Regions from separate parts of the Brevundimonas sp. NPDC007368 genome, predicted to be linked through region 1. Evidence: predicted binding sites of a transcription regulator. Region 1 holds the regulator's gene; the other holds the start of a gene.
What was found. The regulator LexA, encoded in region 1, represses DNA repair genes until DNA is damaged. The targets are predictions, from matches to a motif close to ATGTTCNCNANNTGTTCT.

Region 1 (14,075 bases):
GCGTTCGACGGCTTGACCGAACCGCCGTACAGGATCGGAGCGACCCGACCGCCCTCGCCCAGCCTGGCGACCATGGCGGTGCGCACTGCGGCGTGCACTTCCTCGATCTGCTCCAGCGTCGGCGTCAGGCCGGTGCCGATGGCCCACACCGGCTCATAGGCCACGGCAAACGCCTTGCCCGAGAGGCTGACCGGCAGAGAGCCCGCGACCTGACGGCTGACGACTTCGACCGCCTGCCCGGCTTCGCGCTCCGCCAGCGTCTCACCGATGCAGATGATGGGCTCCAGACCGGCGGTCAGCGCGGCTTCCACCTTGGCGGCGACATCAGCGTCGGTCTCGCCAAATCCGGCGCGACGTTCGGAGTGACCGAGAATCACCAGAGAGGCTCCAGCATCGACCAGCATGTCGGCCGACACCGAACCCGTGAACGCGCCCGCCGCCTCGGCATGGCAGTCCTGGCCGCCCAGTTCGACGGACGTACCAGTCAGAACGCGCCCCATCCGCTCGATCAGCGTCGCGGGCGGGCACAGGGCCACGCGACAGGCCGCAGCCTGCTCCTGCAAGGCTTTCGCCAGAGCTTCAGCCTCACCCAGGCTCGCGCCCAGACCGTTCATTTTCCAGTTGCCGGCGACCAGCTTCACAGATTGTTTCATGGCCGCCTCTTTAGGCGCCGTTGTCGCGGAAGCCAAGATGTTGCGGTCCGTCCGCTTGCGGCGCCCTAGGGACTGCCCCTATACGCCAACGTGGCGCCCCTTTGACGCCGGCCCTCGTCAGGTTTCTGTCTCGATGATCACGCTGTTCCGCAACTTCGCCAAATCAAAATGGGCTGCGGGCCTGTTCGCCCTGCTTATCCTGAGCTTCCTGATCGTGGGCGCCCAGTCGGACGTCTTCTCGAGCTTCGGACCCAAGCACGTCATCGACGCCGGCGACCGCAGCGTCGGCGCCCAGCAGTTCCGCGGCGACTTCGAGCGCGTCCGCGCCAACTTGCAGGAGCAGGCCGGTCGCCCCGTATCGTTCGACGACATGGTCAAGGAGAACATCCACACCCAGTATCTGGAAAGCCAGACCCAGCGCATGGGCTTCCTGGCCTGGGCCTGGAACGCCGGCATCCGCCCCGGCAAGGAACTGGTGCTGAAGGAAATCCGCCGGATCCCGGCCTTCTTCAACCAGGTTTCGGGCCAGTTCGATCAGGACCGTTACGAGCAGGCTCTGGCCGCGCAAGGCATGACCTCGGAGATGCTGGAGCAGGACCTGCGCGATCAGTATGTCGCCAGCCAGTTCGGTGCGGGCGTCTTCGCCGGCGCGCGCGTGCCGCGCATCTATGGCGCCCTGCTCGCCGGTCAGGCGCTGGAAACGCGCGATGGGCGCTGGTTCACTGTGACCCAGGCGATGGCCGGGGCCGCTGGCGCGCCGACCGACGCACAACTGACCGCCTTCCTCAATGAGAACGCCGCCCAGCTGCGCCGTCCCGAATTCCGCATGATCTCGATCGTGCTGTTCAATCCCGGCCCCAACAGCCAGGCAGCGCCGATCACCGAAGAGCGCATTCGCGAGCGTTTCGAGTTCCGCAAGGCCGCACTGTCGAACGCAGAAAAGCGCACCTTCGTGACGCTGACCGTCCCGAACAAGGCCGCCGCCGACCGCGTCGCCGCCGACCTGCGCGCCGGCAAGACCCCGGCCGAGGTCGCCGCCGCCAACAAGATCGAGGTCAGCACCTATAACGACACGCCGCAGAGCGCCCTGGGCGACCCCGCCGTCGGCGCCGCCGTCTTCGCCCTGCCGGCCAACCAGGTCTCCAACCCGATCCAGGGCCGCCTGGGCTTCACCGTCGCCAAGGTGACCGGCGTCACCGCCGGCGCGCCCGCCACGCTGGAAAGCGTCCGCAACGCCCTGGTTCAGGAGCTGCGCGCCGAAGACGTGAAGGGCGAGACCTACGCCAAGGTCGAGAAGTACGAAAAGGCCCGCCAGGAAGGCAAGAACCTGGCCGACGCCGCCCAATCGGTCGGCGCCCGTCTGGTGCAGCTGCCGCCCTTCACCGCTGACGGCCGCCTGCCCGACGGTCAGCCGCTGAACGCGCCGCGTCAGATCTTCGAGTCCGCCTACGCCCTGTCCAAGGGCGGCGAGAGCGACATCATCGACGCCGGCGAAGGCCAGTATTTCGCCGTCCGCGTTGACGACATCCGTCCGGCTTCGCTGCCGACCCTGGCCGAAGTTCGCGCCCCTCTGGCCCAGCAATGGACCCTGCGCGAAAACGCGCGCCGTCTGTCGGCCAAGGCTGAGGAGCTGGCCGGTCGCATCCGAGCCGGCGAGGACATCGCCAAGGTCGCCGCCTCGGCCGGCGCCCAGCTGGCTACGCGCACCGCCGTCCAACAGAGCCAGGCCAGCCAGACCGAACTGGGCGAAGGCGTCCTGCGCGGCCTGTTCGGTCAGGGCAAGGGCCAGGTCTTCACCGGCGCGGCGTCGCAGAACAGCTTCGTGGTCGGTCATGTCGACGCCATTCACGCCGCGGTTCCCGCCCTGGCCGCGCCCCTGGTCGAGCAGGTTCGCCCGCGCCTGACCCAGACTCTGGCCAACGCCATGGTCGAACAGAGCTTCACCGCGGCTGCCGCGCGCGTGAAGGCCAAGAACGACCCGGCCGCCGCCGTCGCGGCCCTGGGCATCGAAGCCCCTGCCGCAACCGCTCCGGCGGCTCCAGCCCCCGCGCCCGCCAAGAAATGAGCGCAGGCGTTGGACACGAAGCTGAACGCGCCGCGTTTGTCTCTGGCCTGAAATCAGGCCGCCCCCAGGTCGTCGTTCGCCGCTTGATCGACGACCTGGAAACGCCCGTCTCGGCCTTCCTCAAGGTCGGTCACGGACGGCCCTACGCCAGCCTGCTGGAATCGGTCGAAGGCGGCGCGGTCAACGGCCGCTATTCGATCGTCACCCTGGCCCCCGACGTCGTCTGGCGCTGCCGCGACGGTCAGGCCGAGATGGCGCGCGGCGAAGCCGTTCTGGCCGACCGGTTCACGCCCGAGGACCGCCCAGCGCTGGAGTCGCTGCGCGCCCTGATCGCCGCCACCCGGTTCGACCTGCCCGACGATCTGCCGCCCATGGCCGCCGGCCTGTTCGGCGTCTTCGGCTACGACATGGTGCGGCTGCTGGAGCCCCTGGGCCCTGCGAACCCCGACCCGTTGAACCTGCCCGACGCCGTCATGGCGCGCCCGTCGCTGGTCGCCATCTTCGACTCGGTGAAGCATGAGATCGTCCTGATCGCCGCCGCTTACCCCGACAGTGCGGCTGATCCCGACACGGCCTTCAGCGCCGCCCTCGCCCGCCTCGACGACTTCGAGGATCGCCTTCGCGGCCCCCTGCCGATCCAGCGCGAAGCCGCGCCGGTTCCTGCCCCAGAATTCCGCTCGCCCGTCGATGCCGCCGGCTTCGACGCCATGGTCGCCAGGGCCAAGGACTACATCGCCGCCGGCGACATCTTCCAGGTCGTGCTGGCGCACCGCTTCTCGGCCCCGTGGAACCAGGACCCGTTCGCCTTCTATCGGTCCCTGCGTCGCGGCAACCCGTCGCCCTATCTCTTCTTCCTCGACTACGTCGATTTCCAGCTGGCTGGCTCCAGCCCGGAAATCCTGGTCCGGTTGAAGGATGGTCGCGTCACCATTCGCCCCCTTGCCGGCACCCGCCCGCGCGGCGCCACGCCCGAACTGGACAAGGCGCTTGAAGCCGAACTTCTGGCCGATCCCAAGGAACGCGCCGAACACCTGATGCTGCTCGATCTGGGCCGCAACGATGTGGGCCGCGTCTCATCGCCCGGTTCGGTCGAGGTGACGGAGAGCTTTGTCGTCGAGCGCTACAGCCAGGTCATGCACATCGTCTCCAACGTGCGCGGCGCCGCGGATCCCAAGCTGGACGCGGTGGATACCCTTTTGGCCGCCCTGCCCGCCGGCACCCTGTCCGGCGCACCCAAGGTCCGGGCCATGGAGATCATCGACGAGCTGGAAACCGAGAAGCGCGGCGTCGGCTATGGCGGCGGCGTGGGCTATATCTCGGCCAATGGCGAGGCGGACATCTGCATCGTCCTTCGCACCGCCATGTTCGCGGACAACAAGATCTTCGTTCAGGCCGGCGCCGGCGTCGTCGCCGACAGCGACCCGGCGGCCGAATACGCCGAAACCCTGGCCAAGGCCCGCGCCCCGATGAAGGCGGCCGAGGACGCGTGGCGATTCACCGCGACGACTCGCGGCCAGGGCGCGAACGGCTCAGTCTAAGGATTGGAAACCGTGGAACCCTGGTCGAACGACACGCCGGGGCCGACGACCATGGTCCCCGCCAGCAGCACCGCCGCCGTCGCGGCGAAGGCGGCCGCCGCCAGCAGGCGCAGCGGCTTGGGTTGTTCTATGGCCGGCTCATCGAGCAGGGCCTGGGCGTCGCGGATGGCTTCTAAGCGGGTCAAGACGGATTTCTTCCGATGGCGATGCTCCTGTATCGCGCGGACAGCTTAACGTCCGCTTTCAGTCCGCCTTCGCTTGGCGCGTCGTCACTCCCGTCTTAAGAACCCTGCCATGATCCTCGTCGTCGATAACTACGACAGCTTTACCTACAATCTCGTCCACTACCTCGCGGAGTTGGGCGCCCAGACGCACGTCGTCCGCAACGACGACCTGACGGTGGACGAAGCCTGGGCCCTGAAGCCCGAGGCCGTGCTGCTCTCGCCCGGGCCCTGCGCCCCCGATCAGGCCGGCATCTGCCTGCCCCTGATCACGACCGCGCCGCTGGACATGCCCATCTTTGGCGTCTGCCTGGGCCATCAGGCCATCGGTCAGGCCTTTGGCGGCGACGTCATCCGCGCCAAGACCCTGATGCACGGCAAGACCTCGCCGATCGAGCATGAGGGCCGCAGCGTCTTCGCCGGCCTGCCCTCGCCCTTCACCGCCACCCGTTATCACTCCCTGGCTGTGCGCCGCGAGACCCTGCCGGCCGAACTGGAAGTCACCGCCTGGACCGCCGACGGCGAGATCATGGGTCTGGCCCATCGCACCCGGCCGATCCACGGCGTCCAGTTCCACCCGGAATCCATCGCCACCGAGCATGGCCACGACATGATCGCCAACTTCCTTGACCTGGCGGGCGTCAAGCGGCTGGCCACGGTCTAGACCGATGGATGGTTTCAAGCCTCTGCTGGGCAAGCTGGTGGACGGGCGTGTCCTGACATCGGATGAAGCCCACGCCTTCTTCTCGGCCTGCCTGCGCGGCGAACCGACCCCGTCGCAGGTCGCCGCCGCCGTCACGGCCCTGCGCATCCGCGGCGAGACGGTGGACGAGATCGTCGCCTTCGCCACCGCCATGCGCGACGCCGCCCTGTCGTTGGATCACGCCTTCGACGAGGTGATCGACACTTGCGGCACCGGCGGCGACGGCCAGCACACCTATAACGTCTCGACAGCCGCCGCCTTCGTCCTGGCGGGCGCCGGGCTCAAGGTCGCCAAGCACGGCAACCGCGCCATCAGCTCCAAATCCGGCTCCTCCGACGTCCTGGCCGCGCTCGGCGTCAACCTCGACGCCACCGTACCGCAGCAAGCCCGCGCCCTGCATCAGGCCGGCATCGCCTTCCTGTTCGCCCCCACCTATCACGGGGCCATGCGCCACGTCGGGCCGGTGCGCGCCGAGATCGGTTTCCGTACGGTTTTCAATCTTCTGGGCCCGCTTTGTAATCCTGCGCACGCGAACCGTCAGGTCATGGGCGTCTATGATCCCGCCCTGCTGGAGCCTTTGGCCGAGGTGCTGGGCCGCCTCGGCGCCCGGCGCGCCTGGACCGTCCACGGCCAGGGTCTGGACGAACTGACCACGACCGGCCCGACCGAGGTGGCCGAGTGGAAAGACGGCGCCGTCCGCCGCTTCACCGTCACCCCCGCCGACGCCGGACTGCCGCTGGCGACGCTGGACGACCTGCGCGGCGGCGACGCCGAGCACAATGCAGCGGCGCTGACGGCCCTGCTGGCGGGCGCGCGCGGTCCCTATCGCGACATCGTCGTGCTGAACGCCGCCGCCGCCCTGCTCGTGGCCGATCGCGCCGCCGACCTGCGTGAAGGCGCCGAACTGGCCGCCGCCGTCATCGACGACGGTCGCGCCGCCCGCGCGCTGGAAACCCTGGTGCGCGTCACCAACACCCCTATCCAACCTGACGAGGCCGCATGACCGACGTTCTGGCGAAGATCGCCGCCTACAAGCGCGACGACGTGGCCGCCCGCAAGCTCGCGACCTCTCAGGACGCCATCGAGGTCCTCGCCGCCCAGGCCTCGGCCCCGCGCGGCTTCCGCGCCGCTCTGGAACGGGTCGCCGAAGAAACCGGCCGCCCCGCCCTGATCGCCGAGATCAAGAAGGCCAGCCCGTCCAAGGGCCTGATCCGCGCCGACTTCGACCCGCCCGCGCTGGCCAAGGCCTATGAGCGCGGCGGCGCCACCTGCCTGTCCGTCCTGACCGACGGCCCCAGTTTCCAGGGCGACGACGCCTTCCTGGCCGCCGCCCGCGACGCGGTCGCCCTGCCCTGCCTGCGCAAGGACTTTCTGGTCGATCCCTGGCAGGTGGCCGAGAGCCGCGCCCTGGGCGCCGACTGCATCCTCATCATCCTGGCCATGGTCGACGACGCCCTGGCCGCCGACCTGCTGGCCGAGGCCGAGCGCTTCGGCATGGACGCCCTGATCGAGACCCACGACGAGGCCGAAATGGCCCGCGCCTGCAAGCTGGGCGGCGATCTGGTGGGCATCAACAACCGCAGCCTTCGCACCTTCGAGGTCGACCTCGACGCCACCGAGCGCCTGTCGATGCTGAGCCCCGTGAAAGCCCTGCTGGTGGCCGAAAGCGGCATCTTCACCCCTGACGACGTTCAGCGCGTCGCCGACGCCCACGCCCAGGCCATCCTCGTCGGCGAAAGCCTGATGCGTCAGGACGACGTGGAAGCGGCGACGAAGGCCCTGCTGTCGCTGAGTTAACGTCGGATATCGGCCCAGCAGGAAATGTCAGCTTCCGACCCGTCGCGGACGTTGGCGGGGTGCAGCTCTTACCACCTGCGCTCATGGATAAGCACGATTGTCTCAAACAGCTTTCCGTCTGGGTATCTATCAAACTGGCTCGACAGGCGCTGATCGACAGGTGATCCGCCATCGATGCTAACCGTCACTGTAAATCGGCACTCGGGGATGCCGTAATATGATCCACAGGAGACGTCTCGAACGCCAATGAGGGACACGTTGTCGTTTGGACGCTGCTGAAAGCGTGCGGTCCGCTCCGAGTAGCTGGACCAATGCGTCTGAACATATGCGACGACTTCCTCGTTGGTCGGAGCGACTAGCGCTGACGAAATGGGCGCGCTGTGACCCGTCATTCCCGTACAAGCCGCGATCAAACAGCCTGATAACGCGACAGGCGCGTGCGTTCGCACATGACGCCCAACCGGATTGATCATGGGCATCACGGGGTCTCCTGTCTTTCGGATATAAATGTGGAACATCCGCTTCCCATTTTTAGCTGACATCGACGGCGACCGCTTTTCGGCCTGGAGGCCAATGTCCGCTCTGGGCTCCGGTGCCCAGGACCGTAATCGACCCATTGCGGAACTTGACGATAGACTACTTTCAATGTCCCGTTTGTAGGTGCCCAAAACTACACCCCACCATCACCCGATCGTTCGCTGGCTAGACCGAGAGTTCGATCATGAGTTTTACCGTGTGGGAAACTGGCTCGTCCTCATAGTCTCAGTGGGGTTAGTGCCAATGCTGCTTTTCGGAGCTACAGCAGCCACGGTCGCCATTAGTGTGATCTGGGGAGCGCCCTGGTGCTTGCTCTTCGGCTGGAGAGGATATTTTTGGATCCAGCGGTTCGAAGCTCGTGAGCGACGACGGCGCGAGAGACAGAGGCGCAGGCGTCTCAGACACGTCAATGAGGCTGATGAGGGGGCCTCATGAGTCGGTGTTGCAGCTTTCCACCCTTAGCTGACATCCAGAGAAACCGCTTTGAGCGGCAGCGCCCCCTCAACGCGGCCGAGTTGACATTCAGCAAGAACACTTACAGAACATCCTCAACGGTTCACGCCTTGTTCTGGAAGCCTTGCGCCCATGCTCACCAAGAAGCAGCACGAACTCCTGATGTTCATTCATGAACGGATTCAGGAAACGGGCGTCTCGCCCTCCTTCGACGAGATGAAGGAGGCGCTGGATCTGGCGTCCAAGTCGGGCATCCACCGCCTGATCACGGCGCTGGAGGAGCGCGGCTTCATCCGCCGCCTGGCCCACCGCGCCCGCGCGCTGGAAGTGACCAAGCTGCCGGAACAGGCGACCGCGGGCGCGCCGCGCGGCCACGCGGGCTTCAAGCCCGGCGTGATCGAGGGCGGCGGTCGCCCTCGCGCCGCTGAGCCTGCCAACGACACGCGCGAACTGGCCCTGATGGGCAAGATCGCGGCGGGCACCCCCATCGACGCCATCGAGCATGAGACCGCCCGCTATCCGGTACCGGAAACCATGCTGGGCGCAGGCGAGCACTATCTGCTCGAGATCGAGGGCGACTCGATGATCGAGGCGGGCATCCTCAACGGCGACATGGTGATAATCAAATCGACCGCCGACGCCTCGTCCGGCGAGATCGTTGTGGCCCTGGTCGAGGGTGAACAGGCGACGCTGAAACGCCTGCGCAAGAAGGGCGCCTCCATCGCCCTGGAGCCCGCCAACCGCAACTACGAGACCAAGATCTACGGCTCGGATCAGGTCGCGGTTCAGGGCAAGCTGGTCGGCCTTATCCGCCGCTATCACTGAAGTCGGGATCGGCCTGACGGGTCCAGGGCCTGCGCCCCCTCACGTCGGTCGCCCAGACCGCCTTCCAGCCCGCGCCGACGCGCCACAGCTCGACCGAGCCCCCGCGCGCGTAGTCCACGCCGTCCAGCACCAGCCGGTCCGCGCATGAAGCGGGCAACCATGTCAAATCGGCCCGGCTGCTGACGACCGACGCCGACCGGCAGATCGCGTCCAACTGCTCGACCGACGGCGCCTTCTTGCCCCACCACAGGGCGACCGGCCCGGCCTCAGGTGCTTCCGGCGCGCAGAACGACCGCCTGCAGGCCCAGCCCTCCTCCGGTCTCGGCGTCAGTGCCAACCCGCGCCGCCGCGACCACAGATCGGCCGCGAACTGGCGGACGCCGGGCCGCACCACGACCGCCGCCTCGGCCGGCCGCCAGGCCGCATTGGTCCCGCCGTCGCCGATCCACAGATCCGGCGCCGCCGGACGCGGCCAGATCAGCACCGCCGCCGCCAGCGGCAGGCCCAGCCAGCGCAACCGCCCGCGCCACAGGCAGATGAACAGGATGCCCAGGAAAGCGACCGGCAGAGCCGCCGCCGGCGCGCTGGCTATGGTCCGCACCGCCCCCGGCAACCCCGCCGTCCAGTGGCCGATGGCCAGCATCAGATCGACGCCCTTGCCCGCCAGCCACAGGAAGGGCGCGCCCAGCCCCAGCGGCTCCAGCGCCGCGCCCAGCGCCAGCGCGGGCATCAGGATGAAGTCCGCGACCGGCGCCGTGCCCAGGTTGGCGACCAGGCCATAGACGGCGGTGCGGTTGAAATGCTGCATGGCGAACGGCCCGGTCGCCATGCCCGCCACCAGACTGGCGGTGCAGGCGATCAGCAGCCAACTGCCCAGCCTCTGCGCCGCCACGATGGGCCAGGGCGCGGAGATCTCCTTGATCCGGCGCGGCCAGACCTCGGACAGCGCTACCAGAGCCGCTGTCGCCGCAAACGACATCTGGAACCCTGGCGTGACGATGGCCTCGGGTTGCAGCAACAGAACCGTGAAAGCCGCCACCGCCAGGGCGTGCATGGTCACCGCCTGACGATCCAGCAGGATGGCGACAAAGGCGATGGATGCCGTGATCGCCGCCCGCTCGGCGGGCGGCGGCGCGCCCGACACCACCAGATAGGTCCCGACCGCGATCAGCCCCGCGACCGCCGCGACCTTCTTGCCCGACACCCTGAGCGCCAGCCACGGCCAAAGCGCGACGCCCAGCCGCACGGCGAAGAAGACAAAACCGCCGACGATGGCCATGTGCAAGCCCGAGATCGACAGGATATGCGCCAGCCCGGAATCGCGCATGGCGTCCAGATCCTCGCGCCCGATCCAGGTCTCATGTCCCGTGGTCATGGCGGCGGCGATCCCGCCCGTCCGCTCGCCCAGCCGCGCCACGATCCGCTGCGCCAGGGCATAGCGGGCAGCATTGATCTTCATCGCCATCCGCACTCGCCATGGCGGCTCTGGCAGAGCGGTCGGCCGCGTCTGGCCCAGCGCGAACAGCGTCCCACCCATACCCTGGAAATAGGCGTTGCGACCAAAGTCATAGGCTCCCGGGCTGGCCGGCGCGGGCGGCGGATTCATAATGCCGTAGAGCCGCACGGCCGTTCCCGGCGCAGGGGGCGCGCCGCGCACCGTCGCCCGCAACCGAACCGGCGTCGCCTCGGGCGCCAATCCCTTGATCCGCACCGGCGCCACGACGATTCGCGCGCCGCGCTCGCCGGGGCTGTCGACATCCATGACCCAGGCCTCGACCATGGCCGGTTCGGCCAAGGTCGGCGCGATCGGCCCGCTGACCGCCTCGGTCCTGAGTTTGGCGACCGCCGCCCCGCCGCACAGGCAAGCCAGCATCAAGAGCAGCAGGGTCCAGCGCGGCGCCAGCCCCACCCGCCGCCCTGCCAGCCAGGCCCCGCCTGTCAGCACCGCCGCCAGCATCAGCGGCCATCCCGCCGGCTCAATCTTCAACGCGAAATAGATCGCACACCCGCCGCCAAAGAAGACCGGCGCCCACAATCGCCACCGATCTGTCTGCGCCGCGACCTCGGCGCGCGCCCCGTCAAGAACCCTTAAGGCAAGGCTTCGCTTTGGCGCGCGCGGGCGTATAAGGGCCTCCGCAACGGACCCTTCCTGAATGACCTCCCCTTCCTCGACTGTCGTCACCCGCTTCGCCCCCTCGCCCACAGGCTACCTGCATATCGGCGGGGCGAGAACCGCGTTATTCAACTGGCTGTACGCCAAGAGCCGGGGCGGGAAATTCCTGATCCGCGTCGAAGACACGGACCGCGAGCGTTCGACCGACGACGCCGTCAAGGCCATCTTCGACGGCCTGTCCTGGCTGGAGCTGTTCGGCGACGAAGAGCCGGTCTTCCAGTTCGCCCGCGCCGACCGCCACCGCGAGGTCGCCGAGCAGTTGCTGGCCTCGGGCCATGCCTATCGCGACTTCCTGACCGCCGACGAAACCAACGCCCTGCGCGACGCCGCCAAGGCCGAGGGCCGCGACTTCGTCTCGCCCTGGCGCGACCGTGAACCGACCGTCGACGATCTGGCCAAGCCCTCCACCATCCGCTTCCGCCGCCCGCTGGATCAGGCCGTCGTGGTTGATGACGCGGTGCAAGGCAGCGTGCGCTGGGAATCCTCGTCGCTGGACGATCTGGTCATCGTGCGCTCGGACGGCGCCCCGACCTACAACCTGGCCGTGGTGGTGGACGACCACGACATGGGCGTGACCCACGTCATTCGCGGCGACGACCACCTGAACAACGCCGCCCGCCAGAGCCTGATCTATGACGCTCTGGGCTGGACCCGTCCGACCTTCGCCCACATCCCGCTGATCCACGGTCCCGACGGCGCCAAGCTGTCCAAGCGCCACGGCGCCCAGGCGGTTCATGAATACGCCGAGATGGGCTATCTGCCCGAGGCCATGCGCAACTATCTGGCGCGTCTGGGCTGGGCCCACGGCGACCACGAACTGTTCAGCGACGAACAGGCGATCGAATGGTTCGACCTGCCGGGCATCGGCAAGGCCCCCGCTCGCCTCGACTTCGACAAGCTGGCCCACGTCAACGCCCATTGGATCCGCCTAGCCGAGGACGATCGTCTGGCCAAGCTGACCCTGGACGCCCACCTGGCCCAGGGCCGCGCCCTGCAGCCCGACGACGAGGCCCGCCTGCTGCGCGCCATGCCCTTCGTCAAGGACCGCGCCAAGACCGTCGTGGAACTGGTCGCCCAGACCGAGTTCGTCCTGAAGCAGCGTCCGCTCGCTCTCGATGAGAAAACCCGTGGTTTGCTAAGCGGCGAAGGCGGCGAGCGAATTTCACGACTCCGTGAACGGCTCCGTCTTTTCCAGAGCTGGGACGTTTTCGCCCTCGAAGCCGAACTTAAGGCCTTCGCTGAGGAAGAAGGCGTAGGTTTCGGAAAAATAGGGCCTTCCATGCGCGGCGCTTTGACTGGCGGCTCGGTGTCGCCCGACATCGCGCGGATTCTTGCAGCCCTGGGACGCGACGAAGGTCTGGGGCGCTTGGATGATGCGCTGCAACAGACTAAGTGAACACCCATAACCACGCAGGCCGACGCCTCCCCGCGCCCGGTCGAAGGAAAACAAAAGGGGCCTAGATGACTGAACAAGCGAAACCCGCCGGCACGGCGACCTTCACCTACGGCGACAAGAACGTCGAACTTCCCGTCCTCGCGGGCTCGACCGGACCGGACGTCATCGACATCCGCAAGCTGTACGGCGCAACCGGCGCCTTCACCTTCGACCCGGGCTTCACCTCCACGGCCTCGTGCGAATCGGCTCTGACCTACATCGACGGCGACGCCGGCGTGCTGCTGCACCGCGGCTATCCCATCGACCAGCTGGCCGAAAAGTCGAACTTCATTGAAGTTTGCCACCTGCTGCTGCACGGCGAACTGCCGACCGCCGCCCAGTACGAGAAGTTCGAGCAGAGCGTCACGCGGCACACCATGCTGCACGCCCAGTTCGACCGCTTCTTCGAAGGCTTCCGTCGCGACGCCCACCCCATGTCGATCATGGTCGGCACTGTCGGCGCTCTGTCGGCCTTCTATCACGACAGCCTGGACATCCATGATCCGGTGCAGCGCGACATCTCGGCGATCCGCCTGATCGCCAAGATGCCGACCATCGCCGCCCGCGCCTACAAGTACCACATCGGCCAGCCCTTCATCTCGCCGCGCAACGACCTGTCGTACGCCGAGAACTTCCTGCGCATGTGCTTCGCCGTTCCGGCCGAGGATTATGTGGTCGATCCGGCCCTGGTCCGCGCCATGGACCGCATCTTCACCCTGCACGCCGACCACGAGCAAAACGCCTCGACCTCGACCGTCCGTCTGGCCGGTTCGTCGGGCGCCAACCCGTTCGCCTGTATCGCCGCCGGCATCGCCTGCCTGTGGGGCCCGTCGCACGGCGGCGCTAACGAAGAAGCGCTGAACATGCTCAAGGAAATCGGTACGCCGGACCGCATTCCTGAGTTCATCCAGGGCGTTAAGGACCGCAAGTACAAGCTGATGGGCTTCGGCCACCGCGTGTACAAGAACTACGATCCGCGCGCCAAGGTCATGCAGCAGTCGGCCTATGAAGTGCTGGCGGCTACCGGCCGTGAAAACGATCCGCTGTTCCAGGTCGCCAAGGAACTGGAACGCGTCGCCCTGTCGGACGAATACTTCACCTCGCGCAAGCTGTTCCCGAACGTCGATTTCTATTCGGGCATCACCCTGTCGGCGATGGGCTTCCCGACCACCATGTTCACCGTCCTGTTCGCCCTGGCGCGCACCGTGGGCTGGATCTCGCAGTGGCAAGAAATGATGTCGGATCCGACCCAGAAGATCGGTCGCCCGCGTCAGCTCTACACCGGCCCGACGCAACGCGACTACGTGTCGATCGAACAGCGCGGCTAAGGCCGTGTCGGGTCGAGAAGGCTGCACCTTCTGACCACGGCCAAACAAGAATGAAAAACGCCGGGGCGAAAGCTCCGGCGTTTTTTGTTCACCCCACGCCGCCGAAACGGCTCCGCCATGCTAGGGAATCGACATGAGCGACCACAAAGACGACGCCCCCGCCGCCGAGACCCCCGCCCAGAAGGCGCTGCGCCTGAAACAGGCCGCCCTGAAAGCGCGCTCCGGCCCGCCCCAGAAGGGCGGCCTGCAGCGCGACAAGTCGGTCACGGTAAAGTCCGGCACGAACAAGCCCTGGATGACGCGCTAAGCGGCCGTCTTGGGAGTCCGCTCAGGGTGGAAAGCGGTCT
Region 2 (14,075 bases), 220 kb from region 1:
CGTCGCCCTTGATCCCGCCAATGGCGCAAGCAGCGGCTTCAAGGTTGATGGCGTCGCCAATATCGCCAACGGCGCGGGGCTGGGCGTTCGCTTCAACTCCCTGCTTCAAGATCCGACGCGTTTCACCATCATCGACGCCAACACGCTGAATGTTGGAACCATTGACGGCGATGCGGTGCAGGCCAACTCGCCCTACGCCTTCGTGGTCAAGGCCGGTGCTGACCTGGCGGCCGGCGACATCTATATCGATGCGCGTCGCCGCACAGCGGAAGAAGCTGGCATGATCGACGTCGAGGCTGCGGCCTATGACTCGATCTATGGCGCGCTGGGCCAGAACGAAGCGATTCGCAACGCCATCCTGAACCAGACGGGCCGGGACGGCTTCTTCGACATCTATGAGCAGATGCTGCCCGATCACTCCGGCGGCCCCCTGCTCTCCCTGGCCAGCGGCGTCGATGCCGTCACCCGCGCCCTGACCGGCCGCAACGCTTCGGCTGCGCCGGGCGAGACCAGCGCCTGGGTCCAGGAAATCAACTTCTACGCCGACAAGGACAAGACCGACTCCTACGGCTTCCGTTCGGAAGGCTTCGGCGTCGCCGGCGGCGTCGAGCGCGGCACCAATATGGGCGCGATCGGCCTCACGGCAGCTTTCACGTCTTCCGACCTGGAAGATCCTGAAGCGGCGGCGGAAGAGGTCCTGTCGGCCAACCTGCTCGAGCTGGGCCTCTATTGGCGCGCTCAAGGTCAGTACTGGACAACCTGGGCGCGTGCAGCGGGCGGCTACGCCTCGTTCAACGCGACCCGCAAGCTGGTCGCCGACGGCATCAACCTGAAGAACGAGTCCGACTGGCACGGCTTCACTCTGGCCGCTGCGGGCGGGGCCTCGTATGAACGCAACTTCGGTCGGCTGAACATCCGCCCCGAAATCTACGGCGAGTACTTCTCGCTGAGCGAAGACGCTCGCACTGAAAAGGGCGGTGGCGACGGCTTCGACCTCGAGATTGACGAACGCGACGGCCATATGTTCTCTGGCGTCGCCGCCGTGAACATTGGGTACGGCTTCGGCAAGGACGGCTGGATCCGCCCCGAAATCCGGGCTGGCTGGCGTCAGAACTTCTCGGTCGATGCAGGCTCGACCATCGCCCGCTTCGCCTCCGGCGGCGACGCCTTCACGCTCGACCCCGCCAGCATCGAGGGCGGCGGCCCCTTCCTGGGCTTCCGCCTCAACGTCGGCAACGATTTGGGCATGCTCTCCATCACCGGCGACGCCGAACTGCTCGAAGACTACGTCCGCTACACCCTGCTGCTGCGAGCCAGCTTCAAGTTCTGATCGGCTCCCGATCACGGACTGCAAAAAGGCCGCCGGGCGAACCCGGCGGCCTTTTTCGTGATGCGACAGCGACGCGGTTCGATCAGCCGCGCTGACGGAGCCATGCCATGAAGAGGTTCAAAAAGACTCCGCCCGACGCCATCCGAACGCGACGAGCGTGGCGGCCCTTCCCGCGATAGACCTCAAAGCCGGCTCGACCGATCGACATGCAAGCCTCCTGACGCATGATTCCGCGCGCCATTGTGCCCCAAGGGGCCTCGGAAGACACCAGCTCATCGTCAAGGACTGGAGCGAGCCTCCGTCCCCTGCGCGCTTCCGCCGGGCGCCCTACGTCGAAGCGGCCGTCTCTTCGGCGAGCCGGCCATCCAGCCCCAGACTGAAGCGCTTCAGTTGAACGACATCGAACGGCTTGGCCAAGATGGTCGAGACCCGCATCAAGGCCGCCTCCGCCCTGTCCGCCGTCAAGGTCATGACAATGAAGCCTTTGGCCGACTGGTCGCAGAAGACGACCTCGTCGTTAGCCTGCATGAGCGCCGCCCCTAGCGGGAAGCCGCCGATGGCGTCGCCGATCGAGGGGCTGGAGACAGCGCTGGTTCCGAATTCGATCGCGCGACGGGCGCCGCTCGCATCCTTCAGCTCATTGACCCAGAAGGCGTGGCTGTCGCCTGCCAGGACGATGGGCTGGACCCCCGCCTCGGCAAAGGCGGCGTAGAGGCGCTCGCGTCCCGCCGGATAGCCGTCCCAGGCGTCCAGATTGAACGGCAGCCCCATCTTGAACAGGAAAAGGGCTTGCTCGAACTGCTCGCGGAAGGCCTCGGGCACGCGCGCCATCAGGCCCTCGATCTGATCCGGCGTCATGGTGCGCGATACGTCGGGGCCGGCCACGCGGGCGGTCACGACCTGGTTGCCGAGCACCTGCCACGGACGGCCGGCCGCCTTGGACGCCGCCAGTTCGCGCGTCAGCCAGGCGCGTTGCTCCGGGCCCATCAGATCACGCTCCGGGTCATTGAGCCTGGCTCGGAAAGCATCGAGGTCCAGCACGGCTTCGCCGTCAGGGCCCTCCTTGGCGGTCAGATCCTTGCTGTAATCCAGGGCCTCGGTTCGACCCGTCAGCCGCGTCTCAACCATCATCAGGCTGGCCACATCACCGAAGTGGAAGCTGCGATAGATGGCCTCCTTCAGCGCCCCCGGCGCCGCTTCGCGGATCGGCATCCACTCATAGTAGGCCTTGAGCGCCGCCGCCTTGCGAACCGCGAAGTCGCCTTCGGTCTCAGGCTGGTGATTCTCGGCGCCGTGCAGCCAGGCGTCATTGGCTGTCTCATGGTCATCCCAGACGCAGATGAAGGGGACGCGTGCGTGGGCGGCCTGCAGGTCGGCGTCGGTCTTGTACTGGGCGTGACGGCTCCGATAGTCGGCCAGGGTCACAATCTCGTGGCGCGGCTCTGGGATGCGGTTCAGCGCGGCGCCCGTGACCATGCCATAGGCGTCGGCCTCGGACCCATATTCGTAGATGTAGTCGCCCAGATGGACCACGGCGTCCAGCCACGGCAGGGCGGCGATGGCTTCATAGGCGTTGAACAGGCCGCCCGGATAGAGCTGGCACGACACGACCGCCAGATTGACCGGCGTCACGCCCTCGGCCGCCAGGGTGCGGGTGCGGCCGATCGGCGAACGCGTTTCGCCGACGGCGAAATCATAGCGATAGTCCCGGCCGGGACGCAGACCCGCGGCATCGATCTTGACCGTGTAGTCGCGCTCAGGACCGGTCTCGAACCGGCCTGAAGCCGCTACGGCTTCACCATCCAGAACGCGCCAAGTCACGGAGATCGGGCCGTTGAAGCCCTCCCCCGGCGTCACGCGCGTCCACAGGATCACCCGGTCCGTCCCGGGATCGCCTGAGGCGACGCCGTGAGCGAAAGCGACCGAATCCGCCTCCGCCATTGCGGGCGTCGCGCCGATGGCCGCTCCAGCCCCGAACAGGCCCAGAAGGCCGCGACGGTTCATGGTCATGCGCCTGGCCCTCAGTAGCGAACGGTGAAGCCCACGCCGTAGCTGGCGGGGCGTCCGGCGATGAAGGTCGGCAGGCCGAGCGCATCGCCCGTATTGCCCGCGTCCTTGATGTATTCCTCGTCCAGCAGGTTCTCGCCGAAGGCCTCGACGCCCCAGTTTCCGGACGCCGAGGCGTAGCGGACCCGCAGGTTCAGCAAGCCATAGCTGTCCTGATATTCGTCCTGGACCAGGTCGGCGACGAAGTTCTGGGTCTGCAAGGCCGGGATGTCGTTGTTGTCGTCGAAGAAGACCTTGGACTGCCAGGTCCAGGTCGGCTGGACCTCGACCACGCCGCCCGCGACCGGCAGACGCCAGATCGCGCCGATCGAGGCCATGTTGTCCGGCGACAGGCGGAAATGGTTGCCGTCATAGAGGCCCGCTTCAAAGCGCGAGTGGTTGTAGCCGTAGGTGCCGAACAGATCGACGTTCTCGGCGGCGGCCCAGAAGACCTGCCCCTCGAAGCCATAGGCGCTGGCCTCGCCCGCATTGGTGGTGATGAAGCGGGTGCCTTCCTGGACCGTGGTCTGGAAGTTGTCATAGGCGTAGTGGAAGACCGCGCCGTCCAGACGCAGGCGACCGTCCATCAGCGCCGCCTTGGCGCCGATTTCGAAGCTGTCGACCGTCTCAGCCTCGATGACCTTGAAGGTCGGCGCGCCCAGCGGAGCGGAAGGGCCGCTGACGCTCAGAACCTCAGGGCGACGGCCCCGCGCGTAGTTGGCGTAGAGGCTGGCCTCGTCCGACAGGGCGTAACGGGCGGTCAGACGCCAGGTGAAGCCGTCGTCATCATGGTCGCCGTAGACGAAGTCGCCGTTGTTGGCGGTCGGCTGGGCCGTCAGGCCAAAGAGCGGCAGGGCCGAGGCCGGCAGGTTGACTGCATTGGGATTGGCCAGACCGCCCAGCAGGGCCGGAACCTGGGCTGCCGGGACCGCGCCCTGCAGCACCGCCAGCAGACCGCCGGCGATGGACCGGCCGTTGGCGACCGAGCTGGCGTAGCCCGTGGTCTTGTCATCGCGGGTGTAGCGAACCCCGCCCGCGAACTCGAGCCGGTCCGTGGCCTTGAACGTCAGATCAGCGAACAGGTCCCAGGAGGTCAGATCGGCGCTGTTGATCGGGATCTCGATGTGCGCCGACTTCAGGTTCGCCGCGATCGGCGCGGCCAGGGCCCCGGCGCCCAGGGGCGTCAGCGTCGCCTGCAGGAACTGGCGCGCCACGGTCGGATAGGCCGAAACAGGCAGGGTGTTGCGGCCCACCGCCGTCGGTGATCCGTCCAGCAGTCCGGCCAGTTGGGCCAGGGCGATGCGCTCGTCGAACTGGGTCGGCGTGCGCTGATAACCCTCCTCGCGGAACCAGCCGGCGCCGACGAAGCCCGACAGGCGCCCGCCATTGTCCCAGTTCAGTCGGAACTCCTGGCTCCATTGCTCGCCATAGGCCTCCTCCGCCGCCGTCAGCAGCGGCAGCGACAAACCGTCAGCGTCGAAGGTCTCGTAGGAGTCGAACTGGCGATAGGCCGTGGTCGAGTTCAGCGACAGCGACGGCGTCAGCGTCCACTTCACCAGACCCGTCACGCCCCACACCTTGCGGTCCAGGCCCAGGCTCTTTCCGCCGTCGAAGGCGGCGCCCGGCGTCAGTGCCGCGCCGTCCCACGGCGCCCGCCCGCCCAGAACAGCGCCCGTCGTCGGGTCGGCCGGATCATAGGCGATGGACTTGAACGAGGTGCCGGTGGCGGCGTCGGTCTGATAGTTGGCGATCAGGTCGGCGCGCAGCGTGTCCGTCGGCTCCCAGGCACCCGACAGGCGGAAGGCCTTGGTTTCGATGCCGTTGTAGTCTTCCCCGCCCAGCAGGTTCTCGACCGAACCGTCGCGGGTCTTCATCCGCGTGGCCAGACGCAGGGCCGCATCCTCGCCTACCGGCGCGTTCACGAAACCCTCGACCGAGCGGTAGCCGTAGTCGCCGATCTCGGCGCGCATCTCGGCGTCGAACTGCCCCGGACGGGCGCGGTTCTGCACCAGATTGACCGCCCCGATCAAGGCGCCGCGACCATAGAGGGTCGATTGCGGTCCCTTGGCGATCTCGACCCGCTCCAGATCGAACAACTCGACATAGGAACCGCGCGACTTGGAGATCGACACCCCGTCCTGGAACACCGAAACGCGCGGCTCGGCCGTGGCCGCGCCCGAGTCCGAGGTGATGCCCCGCATGACGAAGCCCGGATTGTTCGGCGACTGGTTCTGCACCAGGAAACCGGGCACGAAGGCCGACAGCTGTTCGAACTCCTGCACGCCCAGGTTCTCAAGGAACTGGCCGCTATAGGCCGTCAGGGCGAAAGGAACCTCGATCGGGTCCTGAGCACGCAGCTGGGCGGTGACGATGACGTCGTCCACTGTCGAGACATGGTCCTGGGCCACGCTCTGGGCCTGGGCCGCGCCGCCCGCCATCAGACCCAGCATCGCCGCGCCCGTCAGCAGGCCAGCCTTGTTCGCCACGGATTTCAACATCGCATCCCCCTTGAAGGTCCGGGAGGCGTAGTGGGCGTCGGTGTCGCACCCACGACGCCTCCGCAAATCCACAGTGAAGCTGGCGCTTCAAATCAGCGACCAACACTCCGGATGCGAAACAGTTTTAAAGAGACAAGGGAGGCGCCGCTCGTCGACGCCTCCCCTGCCGTCAATGTAGACAAGCGACGCTAGTGGTCACTGCTCGTGGCCCAGCCGAGGTCGGACCGGATCAGGCCAACTCCGCTTCTTTCCAAGCCATCCTGAGGTCTTCGACGAGTGTCGCATAGGCGCGGCGACGCGCTTCAGGATCGGGCGCACGCAAGACAAAGGCGGGATGGAGCGTCAGCAGAACGCGCGCGCCATCCGAGGTTTCAATCACGACGCCCCGCTCCGACAGGATGGAGGGCTTTCGTCCCAGGACCGCCAGGCCCGCGGTCGCGCCCATGGCGAGGATGAGCCGCGGTTTGACGAGTCTTCGTTCCTGATCGAGCCACCAACGGCAGGCCTGGACCTCGCCCGCGCCGGGCGTCTTGTGCAGGCGGCGCTTGCCGCGCGGCTCATGCTTGAAGTGCTTGACCGCATTGGTCAGGTAGACCCCTGCGCGATGGACGCCCGCTTCAGCCAGGGCGGCGTCGAGAACCTGACCTGCTGGCCCGACGAAGGGTTGTCCCGCCAGGTCTTCATGATCGCCGGGCTGCTCGCCCACGATCATCAGACGCGCCTCGCGCGCTCCCTGCCCGCAAACGCCCTGGGTCGCATCCCGCCAGAGGGGGCAGCGACGGCAGTTCTGCACGCCTCGCTCCAGGTCCGCCGGTTCCAAGGCGACAAGCTCATCGGTCGCCGTCCGATCCACGGTCGGCGGGCGAAGGCGCCGGAACTTCTCATTGGGAAGGGGCGAGGGTTCGGAGACCATGACCTCGGTGCGGGTCGCGGCCGAGGCCACCAGTCCGGGAATCAGAGACGCCTCGGGCAGGTTCTTCCAGTACCGCTTCGGCATCTCCGACTGCATCATGCGCGTGCGCAGACGTGCCGGATTAAAGGTCGAGGCATAGTAGGTGCGCCAGAAATCCTCGACCTCGTCGTCCTGCGGCGCCTCCTCCTGTCGTCCCGGAGGGCCAAGGACGAGACCGTCCCCATCCCAGTGAGCGGTCCCGTCCGGCGTGAGAATGGTCCACCGCATCGTGCTGTAGCGTCGCGCGAAGAAGGGGGCGGTCTTCTCCAGAACGCGATGCGCCGGCTCAAACCAGGCGACCCAGCGCTCGCCTTGCGCATCGCTTGTCTCACGAAAACGAACGAAGGCCTTCATCTTGTGGCTGGCGCGGCGCACGTTCTTCACACGCTCGGCCGCTGCGGCGACATCCGGATCAGACGCCACCCGCATCAGATCGGGTTCGTCCCGCAGCCGCCACAGCAAGCGGTACATCAGGTCGAACCGATCCGGCGCGCGATGCAGGATCAGGTCGCCTGCCGTTTCCATGAAGGCTCGAGGAACGACGAAGGCGTCGTCCACGGCTATCGCGCTCGCCTCCCCGTCAGCGTCGAAAAGCCCGCCCTGGAAAGAACCGGCCGTGACAAAGCGGACGCTGGCGGGCTCGACCCCGTCCATGCGCAGCCGGCGAGCGACCGCCTTCCATCCGGCGAAATCCGTCTCGTTCTCCAGCCTGGCGGTGCGCATCAGAACAGGCTCAACTGTTCCGGTGCGCGGCTGGGGGCCAGTCGGGCGCGAAGATCAGCCGCGTCCGTCAATCCTCCGGGTGTCCAGTCCAGGGCGACGATCCAGGGGCGCACCTTGTCTATGGAACGCGTCAGACGCGCCACGTCCTCCAGGCGCAGGGTGCGATAGCGCCGGACAGACAGGATGCGATCCACCGCCTTCACCCCCAGCCCCGGAACGCGCAACAGATCTTCGCGGGCCGCCAGATTGACATCCGTCGGGAAGACGTCGCGCCGCTTCAACGCCCAGGCCAGCTTGGGATCGACCGCCAGATCCAGCATGCCGTCCGACGCCCCCTCCCCGATCTCGGGCGCGGTGAAGCCGTAGAAGCGCATCAGCCAGTCCGCCTGATAGAGGCGATGCTCGCGCATGAGCGGGGGTTTCGACAGCGGCAGGATGCTGGAGCTGTCGGGAATGGGGCTGAAGGCCGAATAATAGACCCGGCGCAGGCGGTAACCGCCATAGAGAGAGGCGCTGCGGTCCAGGATTTCCGTGTCCGGCGCGCCGTCCGCCCCGACGATCAGTTGGGTCGACTGGCCCGCGGGCGCAAAAGCCGGGGGGCGGGCCCGGTCCCTCTTTCCGGGCCTGGCCGCTTCCAGCCTCAGCCTGACCCGCCCCATGGTCTTGCGGATCAGGCGGGCGTCCTTTTCGGGAGCCAACCGCCCCAGGGCCTCGTCGCGCGGCAGCTCGATGTTGGCCGACAGACGGTCGGCGTAGCGCCCCGCCAAAGCCACCAGCCGTTCGTCCGCCTCGGGGATCAGCTTGAGGTGGATATAGCCTCGAAAGTCGTGATCCTCGCGCAGGCGGCGTGCAACCTCGACCAGCTGCTCCATCGTGTAATCCCCCGAGCGAACGACGCCGGACGAGAGGAACAGTCCCTCGATGTAGTTGCGCTTGTAGAAGGCCAGCGTCAGGTCGACCACCTCGTCGACCGTGAACCGCGCCCGCTCGACGTTCGAGGACGACCGATTGATGCAGTAGACGCAATCGTAGATGCAGAAGTTGGTCAGCAGTATCTTCAGCAGGCTGACGCAGCGCCCGTCCGGCGTATAGGCGTGGCAGATGCCCATGCCCTCCGTCGAACCTACGCCCTTGCCCCCGAGGGAGTTGCGCCTGGGGGCGCCGGAGGATGCGCACGAGGCGTCATACTTGGCCGCGTCAGACAGGATGGAGAGCTTTCGTCGAAGTTCGATACGCGCCATTTGTTCATGATACGTTCCTTTCTCGACAAGGTACAGCGTGACCGTAAAGCATGGGTCAGAAGGCCAATGGAGCCGTCTGCCAGAGACGCCGATCCCGGCGACCAAAGCCCTTGTCAGACCCGCGCCGCTCTCACCCTGGGCGACAAGCCCTACCGCGTGTTCGAAGTCTGAAGCGGCCGAGGCCCGCAGGCGGATCACCGCATGCGCTTGCCCTTCAAGACATGTCGATATATGATTCATGTGCGAAACATATATTCAGGATCCCCCATGGGCATCGTCAATATCGAAGACGAACTGCACGAGCAGTTGCGCCGGGCCAGCAAGGCCTCCTGTCGCTCCATCAACGCCCAGGCCGCCTTCTGGATCAGGATCGGCATGCTGGGCGAGTTGAACCCCGGCCTGTCCTTTCAGGAACTGGCCGCGCGCGAACTCAAGGCGGCCGGCGTCTGCGCCGACCTGGCCGGCTCTGCCGTCGCATGACCAAGACCCCTGCCGAGATCGAACTGATGGCCGAGGCCGGACGGCTGCTGGCTTCGGTCTTCACCTATCTGGACGGCCTGACGCTGGCAGGCATGAGCACCCTGCAGATCGATAGCCTGGTCGAGACCTTCATCGTCGATGAACTGAAAGCTCGACCTGCCAGCAAGGGCCAGTACGGCTACGGCTTCGTGCTCAACAGTTCGCGCAACCAGGTCGTCTGCCACGGCGTGCCGTCCGCCGACGAGATCCTGTGCGACGGCGACATTATCAATCTGGACATCACCCTGGAGAAGGACGGCTTCATCGCCGATTCCAGCAAGACCTATCTCATCGGCGAGGTGGCCCGCCCCGCCCGACGCCTGGTCCAGACCACCTATGAGGCCATGTGGAAGGGGATCCGCACCGTCCGTCCCGGCGCCACGCTGGGAGATATCGGCCACGCCATCGAGCGGCACGCGACGAAGAACGGCTATTCCATCGTGCGTGACTTCTGCGGCCACGGCATAGGCCGCGAGATGCACGAAGCGCCCCAGGTCCTGCATTTCGGCAAGCCCGGAACCGGCATGAGGCTGCGCGAAGGCATGGTCTTCACCATCGAGCCCATGCTCAACCAGGGCCGCCGCACCGTGGAGACCCTGGACGACGGATGGACCGTCGTCACCGCCGACGGCAAGCTCTCCGCCCAGTTCGAACACACCGTCGCCGTCACCCGCGACGGCGTCCGGGTCCTGACCCTTCGACCGGACGAAGCGCGGCACGCCGCCTAGATCAGGCGGGCTTTTGGTCAGCCGATCCCGGCCCCGCCGGTCACGCCCCAGACCTCTCCGGTGACGAAGCTGGCTTCCTGGGAGGCCAGCAGGACATAGACCGGAGCGATCTCCACGGGCTGCCCCGGCCGGCCGAAGGCGCTGTGGGCCCCGAACTGCTCAACCTTCTCCTGAGGCTGACCGCCGCTGGGCTGCAGCACCGTCCAGAAGGGTCCCGGCGCGACGGCGTTCACCCGCACGCCCTTCTCGATCATCTGCTTGGCCAGGGCCTTGGTGTAGGCGACGATCCCGGCCTTGGTGGTCGCATAATCCAACAGGATGTCCGACGGCTCATAGGCCTGGATCGAGGCGGTGGTGATGATGGCCGCGCCCGGCGGCAGATGAGGCGCTGCGGCCTGACAAATCCAGTGCAAGGCGTAGAGATTGGTCTTCATCGTGGCGTCGAAATCCGCCGTCGAAACCTCTGATATATCCTCGCGGTACTGCTGGTGGCCGGCGTTGACGACCAGGATGTCCAGGCCGCCGAACGCCTCGACGACGCGGGCCGTCATGGTCCTGTTCCACGCTTCGTCACTGACGTCGCCGGCCAGGGCCAGGGCCTTCACCCCGGCCTTCTCGATCAGGGCGACCACCTCTGCGGCGTCCGCCTCCTCGGACGGCAGGTAGCCGATGGCCACGTCCGCACCTTCTCGGGCAAACGCGATCGCCGTCGCCCGCCCGATGCCGGAATCACCGCCCGTGATCAGGGCCCGGCGCCCTTTCAGACGGCCATGTCCGACATAGCTGTCCTCTCCGTGGTCGGGTCGCGGGATCATCCGGCCCGCCAGGCCGGGTTCAGCCTGGGGCTGACGGGGAAAGGGCGGTCGGGGATACTGGTTGCGCGGATCCTGCATGGCGAGACGATCGGACATGGCTCTTCCTCGTTTTGGCGCCTGTCCCGGCCAGGGGCGGCGCAGGGGACGCCGATCTAATGTCCTCGTCCCTCGCGACGTTCCACCCGGCCGCCGACCCGACCCTCGCAACGCTGGCGAGCCCGCCGCGTTCTCCCTTGCCGCCCCACGGCGCGCTTGCCGCCGCCGGGCGACGGCCTTCACCTGGAGACGCCCGAAGCGCATGCCCTCGCCCAATCAAGGTTTCGCCTCGGTCCTCCAGCCCACCCCCGCCGGCCTGTGGTGCCCGGGAGGCGACTTCTACATTGACCCGCCGCGCCCGGTGGACCGGGCCGTGATCACCCATGGTCATGCGGATCATGCCCGCGCGGGACACGGCGCCGTCCTGGCCACGGTCGAGACCCTGGCCATCATGGGCGAGCGCTATGGCGCGGACTTCGCCGGGCGCACCCAGGCTCTGGCCTATGGCGAGCGGCTCAAGGTCGGCGGCGTTGAGATCTCGCTGGCCCCGGCCGGACATGTTCTGGGCTCGGCCCAGGCGACCGTCCGTCAGGGCGGCCTGACCGTCACCGCCTCGGGCGACTACAAGCGCCGTCGCGATCCCACCTGCGCCGCCTTCGAGCCCGTGCCGAGCGACGTCTTCATCACCGAGGCGACGTTCGGCCTGCCGGTCTTTCGCCACCCTCCCGACACCCAGGAGATCGGAAGGCTGCTGCGCTCGGTCCAGCAGTTCCCGGAGCGGGCCCATCTGGTCGGCGCCTACGCCCTGGGCAAGGCGCAGCGCGTCATCCGTCTGCTGCGCGAGGCGGGCTATGACGAGACCATCTATGTCCACGGCGCCCTGGAAAGGCTGAACCGGCTGTACGAGCATTTCGGCGTCGATCTGGGACCGCTGGCCCCGGCCACGGGATCAAAGGCCGACTTCGCCGGGCGCATCGTCGTCGCTCCGCCCTCCGCCATCGCCGACCGCTGGAGCCGACGTTTCCCCGATCCTGTCACGGCCTTCGCCTCGGGCTGGATGAGCGTCCGGGCGCGGGTACGCCAGCGCGGCGTAGAACTGCCGCTGATCCTCTCCGACCACGCCGACTGGGACGAGCTGACCGCCACCCTGACCGAACTGTCGCCGCAGGAAATCTGGATCACCCACGGCCGTGACGACGCCCTGCGCCGCTGGGCTGAACTGCAGGGGCTGAAGGCCCGCGCCCTGCATCTGGTCGGCTATGAAGACGAGGACGACGACTGATGCGCGCCTTCGCCGCCCTGCTCGACAGGCTGTCCTTCACAGCCTCGCGCAACGCCAAGCTGCGGCTGATCCGCGACCACCTGGCCGACGCCCCCGATCCCGACCGGGGCTGGGCGCTGGCCGCCCTGACGGGCGCCCTCTCCTTCGCCGCCGCCAAGCCGGCTGTAATTCGTCAGGTCGTCGAGGGGCGGGTCGATCCCGAACTCTTCCGCCTGTCCTACGACTATGTCGGCGACCTGGCGGAGACCGTCGCCCTGATCTGGCCGGCCCGTCACGGCGCCAACCGCGAGCCGGAACTGTCCGAGGTGATCGACACCCTGAACGCCGCCAAACGGGTCGAGGTTCAGGCCCTGCTGGAAGCCTGGCTGGACGCCCTTGACGCCGACGGGCGCTGGGCCCTGCTGAAGCTGGTGACCGGGGGCTTGCGCGTCGGCGTCTCGGCGCGACTGGCCTGGCAGGCGGCGGCGGACTTCGGCGGGGTCGAGGTCGCTGACATACAGGAGGTCTGGCACGCCCAGCCCCCGCCCTATGCCGACCTTCTGGCCTGGCTGGACGGCAGGACCGAGCGCCCCTCGGCCATGGCGCACGGTCGCTTTCGTCCGGTCATGCTGGCCCAGCCGATCGACGAAGCCGTCGACCTGCCCAGGCTGGAGCCCGGCGAATACGCCGCCGAATGGAAGTGGGACGGCATCCGCGTTCAGGCGGTCAGCGAAAGGGGCGTCAAACGCCTCTACAGCCGCACCGGCGAAGACGTGTCCGGAGCCTTTCCCGATGTCGTGGCCGCCCTGGCCTACGAGGGGGTCATCGACGGCGAGCTTCTGGTGCTGCGCGAGGGTCGGGTCGCGCCCTTCTGCGACCTGCAGCAAAGGCTGAACCGCAAGACGGCGGACGCCAAGCTGATGATCAGCCACCCGGCGGGCGTGCGCGCCTACGACCTTCTGGCCGCCGACGGGGAAGACCTGCGCGCCCTGCCCTTCGCCGAGCGCCGCAAGCGCCTGGAAGGTTTCGTCGCCCAGATCAGCTCTGACCGCATCGACCTGTCGCCCCTCGTGCCCTTCCGGACCTGGGAAGACCTGGCGGCCCGTCGCGCCGAACCGCCGCCGGGCGATCCGCAGTCGGCGGAGGGGCTGATGCTGAAGCGGCTCGACAGCGTCTATGAAGCCGGCCGCCCCAGAGGGCCCTGGTTCAAGTGGAAGCGCGATCCGCGTCTGATCGATGCCGTCCTGATGTACGCCCAGCGCGGTCACGGCAAGCGCTCCAGCTTCTACTCCGACTACACCTTCGGGGTCTGGACCCAGGACGCCGACGGCGTCCATGTGCTCACCCCCGTCGGCAAGGCCTATTTCGGCTTCACCGACGAAGAGCTGAAACAGCTCGACAGGTTCGTGCGCGAGCACACGGTCGAGCGTTTCGGCCCCGTCCGCTCCGTCACGGCGACGCGCGAGTTCGGGCTGGTGCTCGAGGTCGCCTTCGAGGGCCTGCAAAGGTCCAAACGCCACAAGTCCGGCGTGGCCATGAGATTTCCCCGCATCAGCCGCATCCGCTGGGACAAGCCGGCCAGGGAGGCGGACGAGCTGCATACGCTGGAAGCCATGCTCGGTGCGCCCTCGCCCGCACCCTGACTTCGGCTAGCGGCTGTCCCTGTGTCGGGGATTGGGCTCGCCTGAGCCCGGATCCGTCCGAGTTTCGGTCGATAGCCCGGAGGCTTTGGAACCTCTGGGTTCGGTCGCCGGCCGCGGCGGCTGTCCGGCCCGGTCCGGCGGGCGCAGATTCTCATTTTCGGCCTCGCGACCGGTGCGTTCGGCCGGTTTGTCCGGTTGAGTCATCAGGCGTCTCCTAGGTAGGCGAAGAGGACAAAGGAACCAGGGATCACGCCGACTTGCCCGTGTGCTCCGGCTTGCCCTT

Region 2: a site for LexA is predicted at 8,791-8,808, ahead of ACFYLW_RS06235 (putative DNA modification/repair radical SAM protein). Genes of this name have one in related genera too.

What each region holds. Positions count from the first base shown of each region.
Region 1 covers NZ_JBIAFA010000002.1:301,955-316,029, reverse strand. Annotated here, with positions in the region: gene tpiA (triose-phosphate isomerase) at 1-653, opposite strand, end outside; gene ACFYLW_RS05205 (peptidylprolyl isomerase) at 787-2,718, shown strand; gene trpE (anthranilate synthase component I) at 2,715-4,256, shown strand; gene ACFYLW_RS05195 (hypothetical protein) at 4,253-4,441, opposite strand; gene ACFYLW_RS05190 (aminodeoxychorismate/anthranilate synthase component II) at 4,551-5,141, shown strand; gene trpD (anthranilate phosphoribosyltransferase) at 5,146-6,183, shown strand; gene trpC (indole-3-glycerol phosphate synthase TrpC) at 6,180-6,977, shown strand; gene lexA (transcriptional repressor LexA) at 8,100-8,792, shown strand; gene ACFYLW_RS05170 (ComEC/Rec2 family competence protein) at 8,773-10,779, opposite strand; gene gltX (glutamate--tRNA ligase) at 10,946-12,361, shown strand; gene gltA (citrate synthase) at 12,427-13,728, shown strand; gene ACFYLW_RS05155 (hypothetical protein) at 13,862-14,035, shown strand.
Region 2 covers NZ_JBIAFA010000002.1:523,208-537,282, forward strand. Annotated here, with positions in the region: gene ACFYLW_RS06215 (autotransporter domain-containing protein) at 1-1,330, shown strand, start outside; gene ACFYLW_RS06220 (alkaline phosphatase D family protein) at 1,658-3,340, opposite strand; gene ACFYLW_RS06225 (TonB-dependent receptor domain-containing protein) at 3,352-5,874, opposite strand; gene ACFYLW_RS06230 (UdgX family uracil-DNA binding protein) at 6,104-7,549, opposite strand; gene ACFYLW_RS06235 (putative DNA modification/repair radical SAM protein) at 7,549-8,790, opposite strand; gene ACFYLW_RS06240 (ParD-like family protein) at 9,058-9,270, shown strand; gene map (type I methionyl aminopeptidase) at 9,267-10,037, shown strand; gene ACFYLW_RS06250 (SDR family oxidoreductase) at 10,055-10,948, opposite strand; gene ACFYLW_RS06255 (ligase-associated DNA damage response exonuclease) at 11,151-12,170, shown strand; gene ACFYLW_RS06260 (cisplatin damage response ATP-dependent DNA ligase) at 12,170-13,792, shown strand; gene ACFYLW_RS06265 (DUF3008 family protein) at 14,040-14,075, opposite strand, start outside.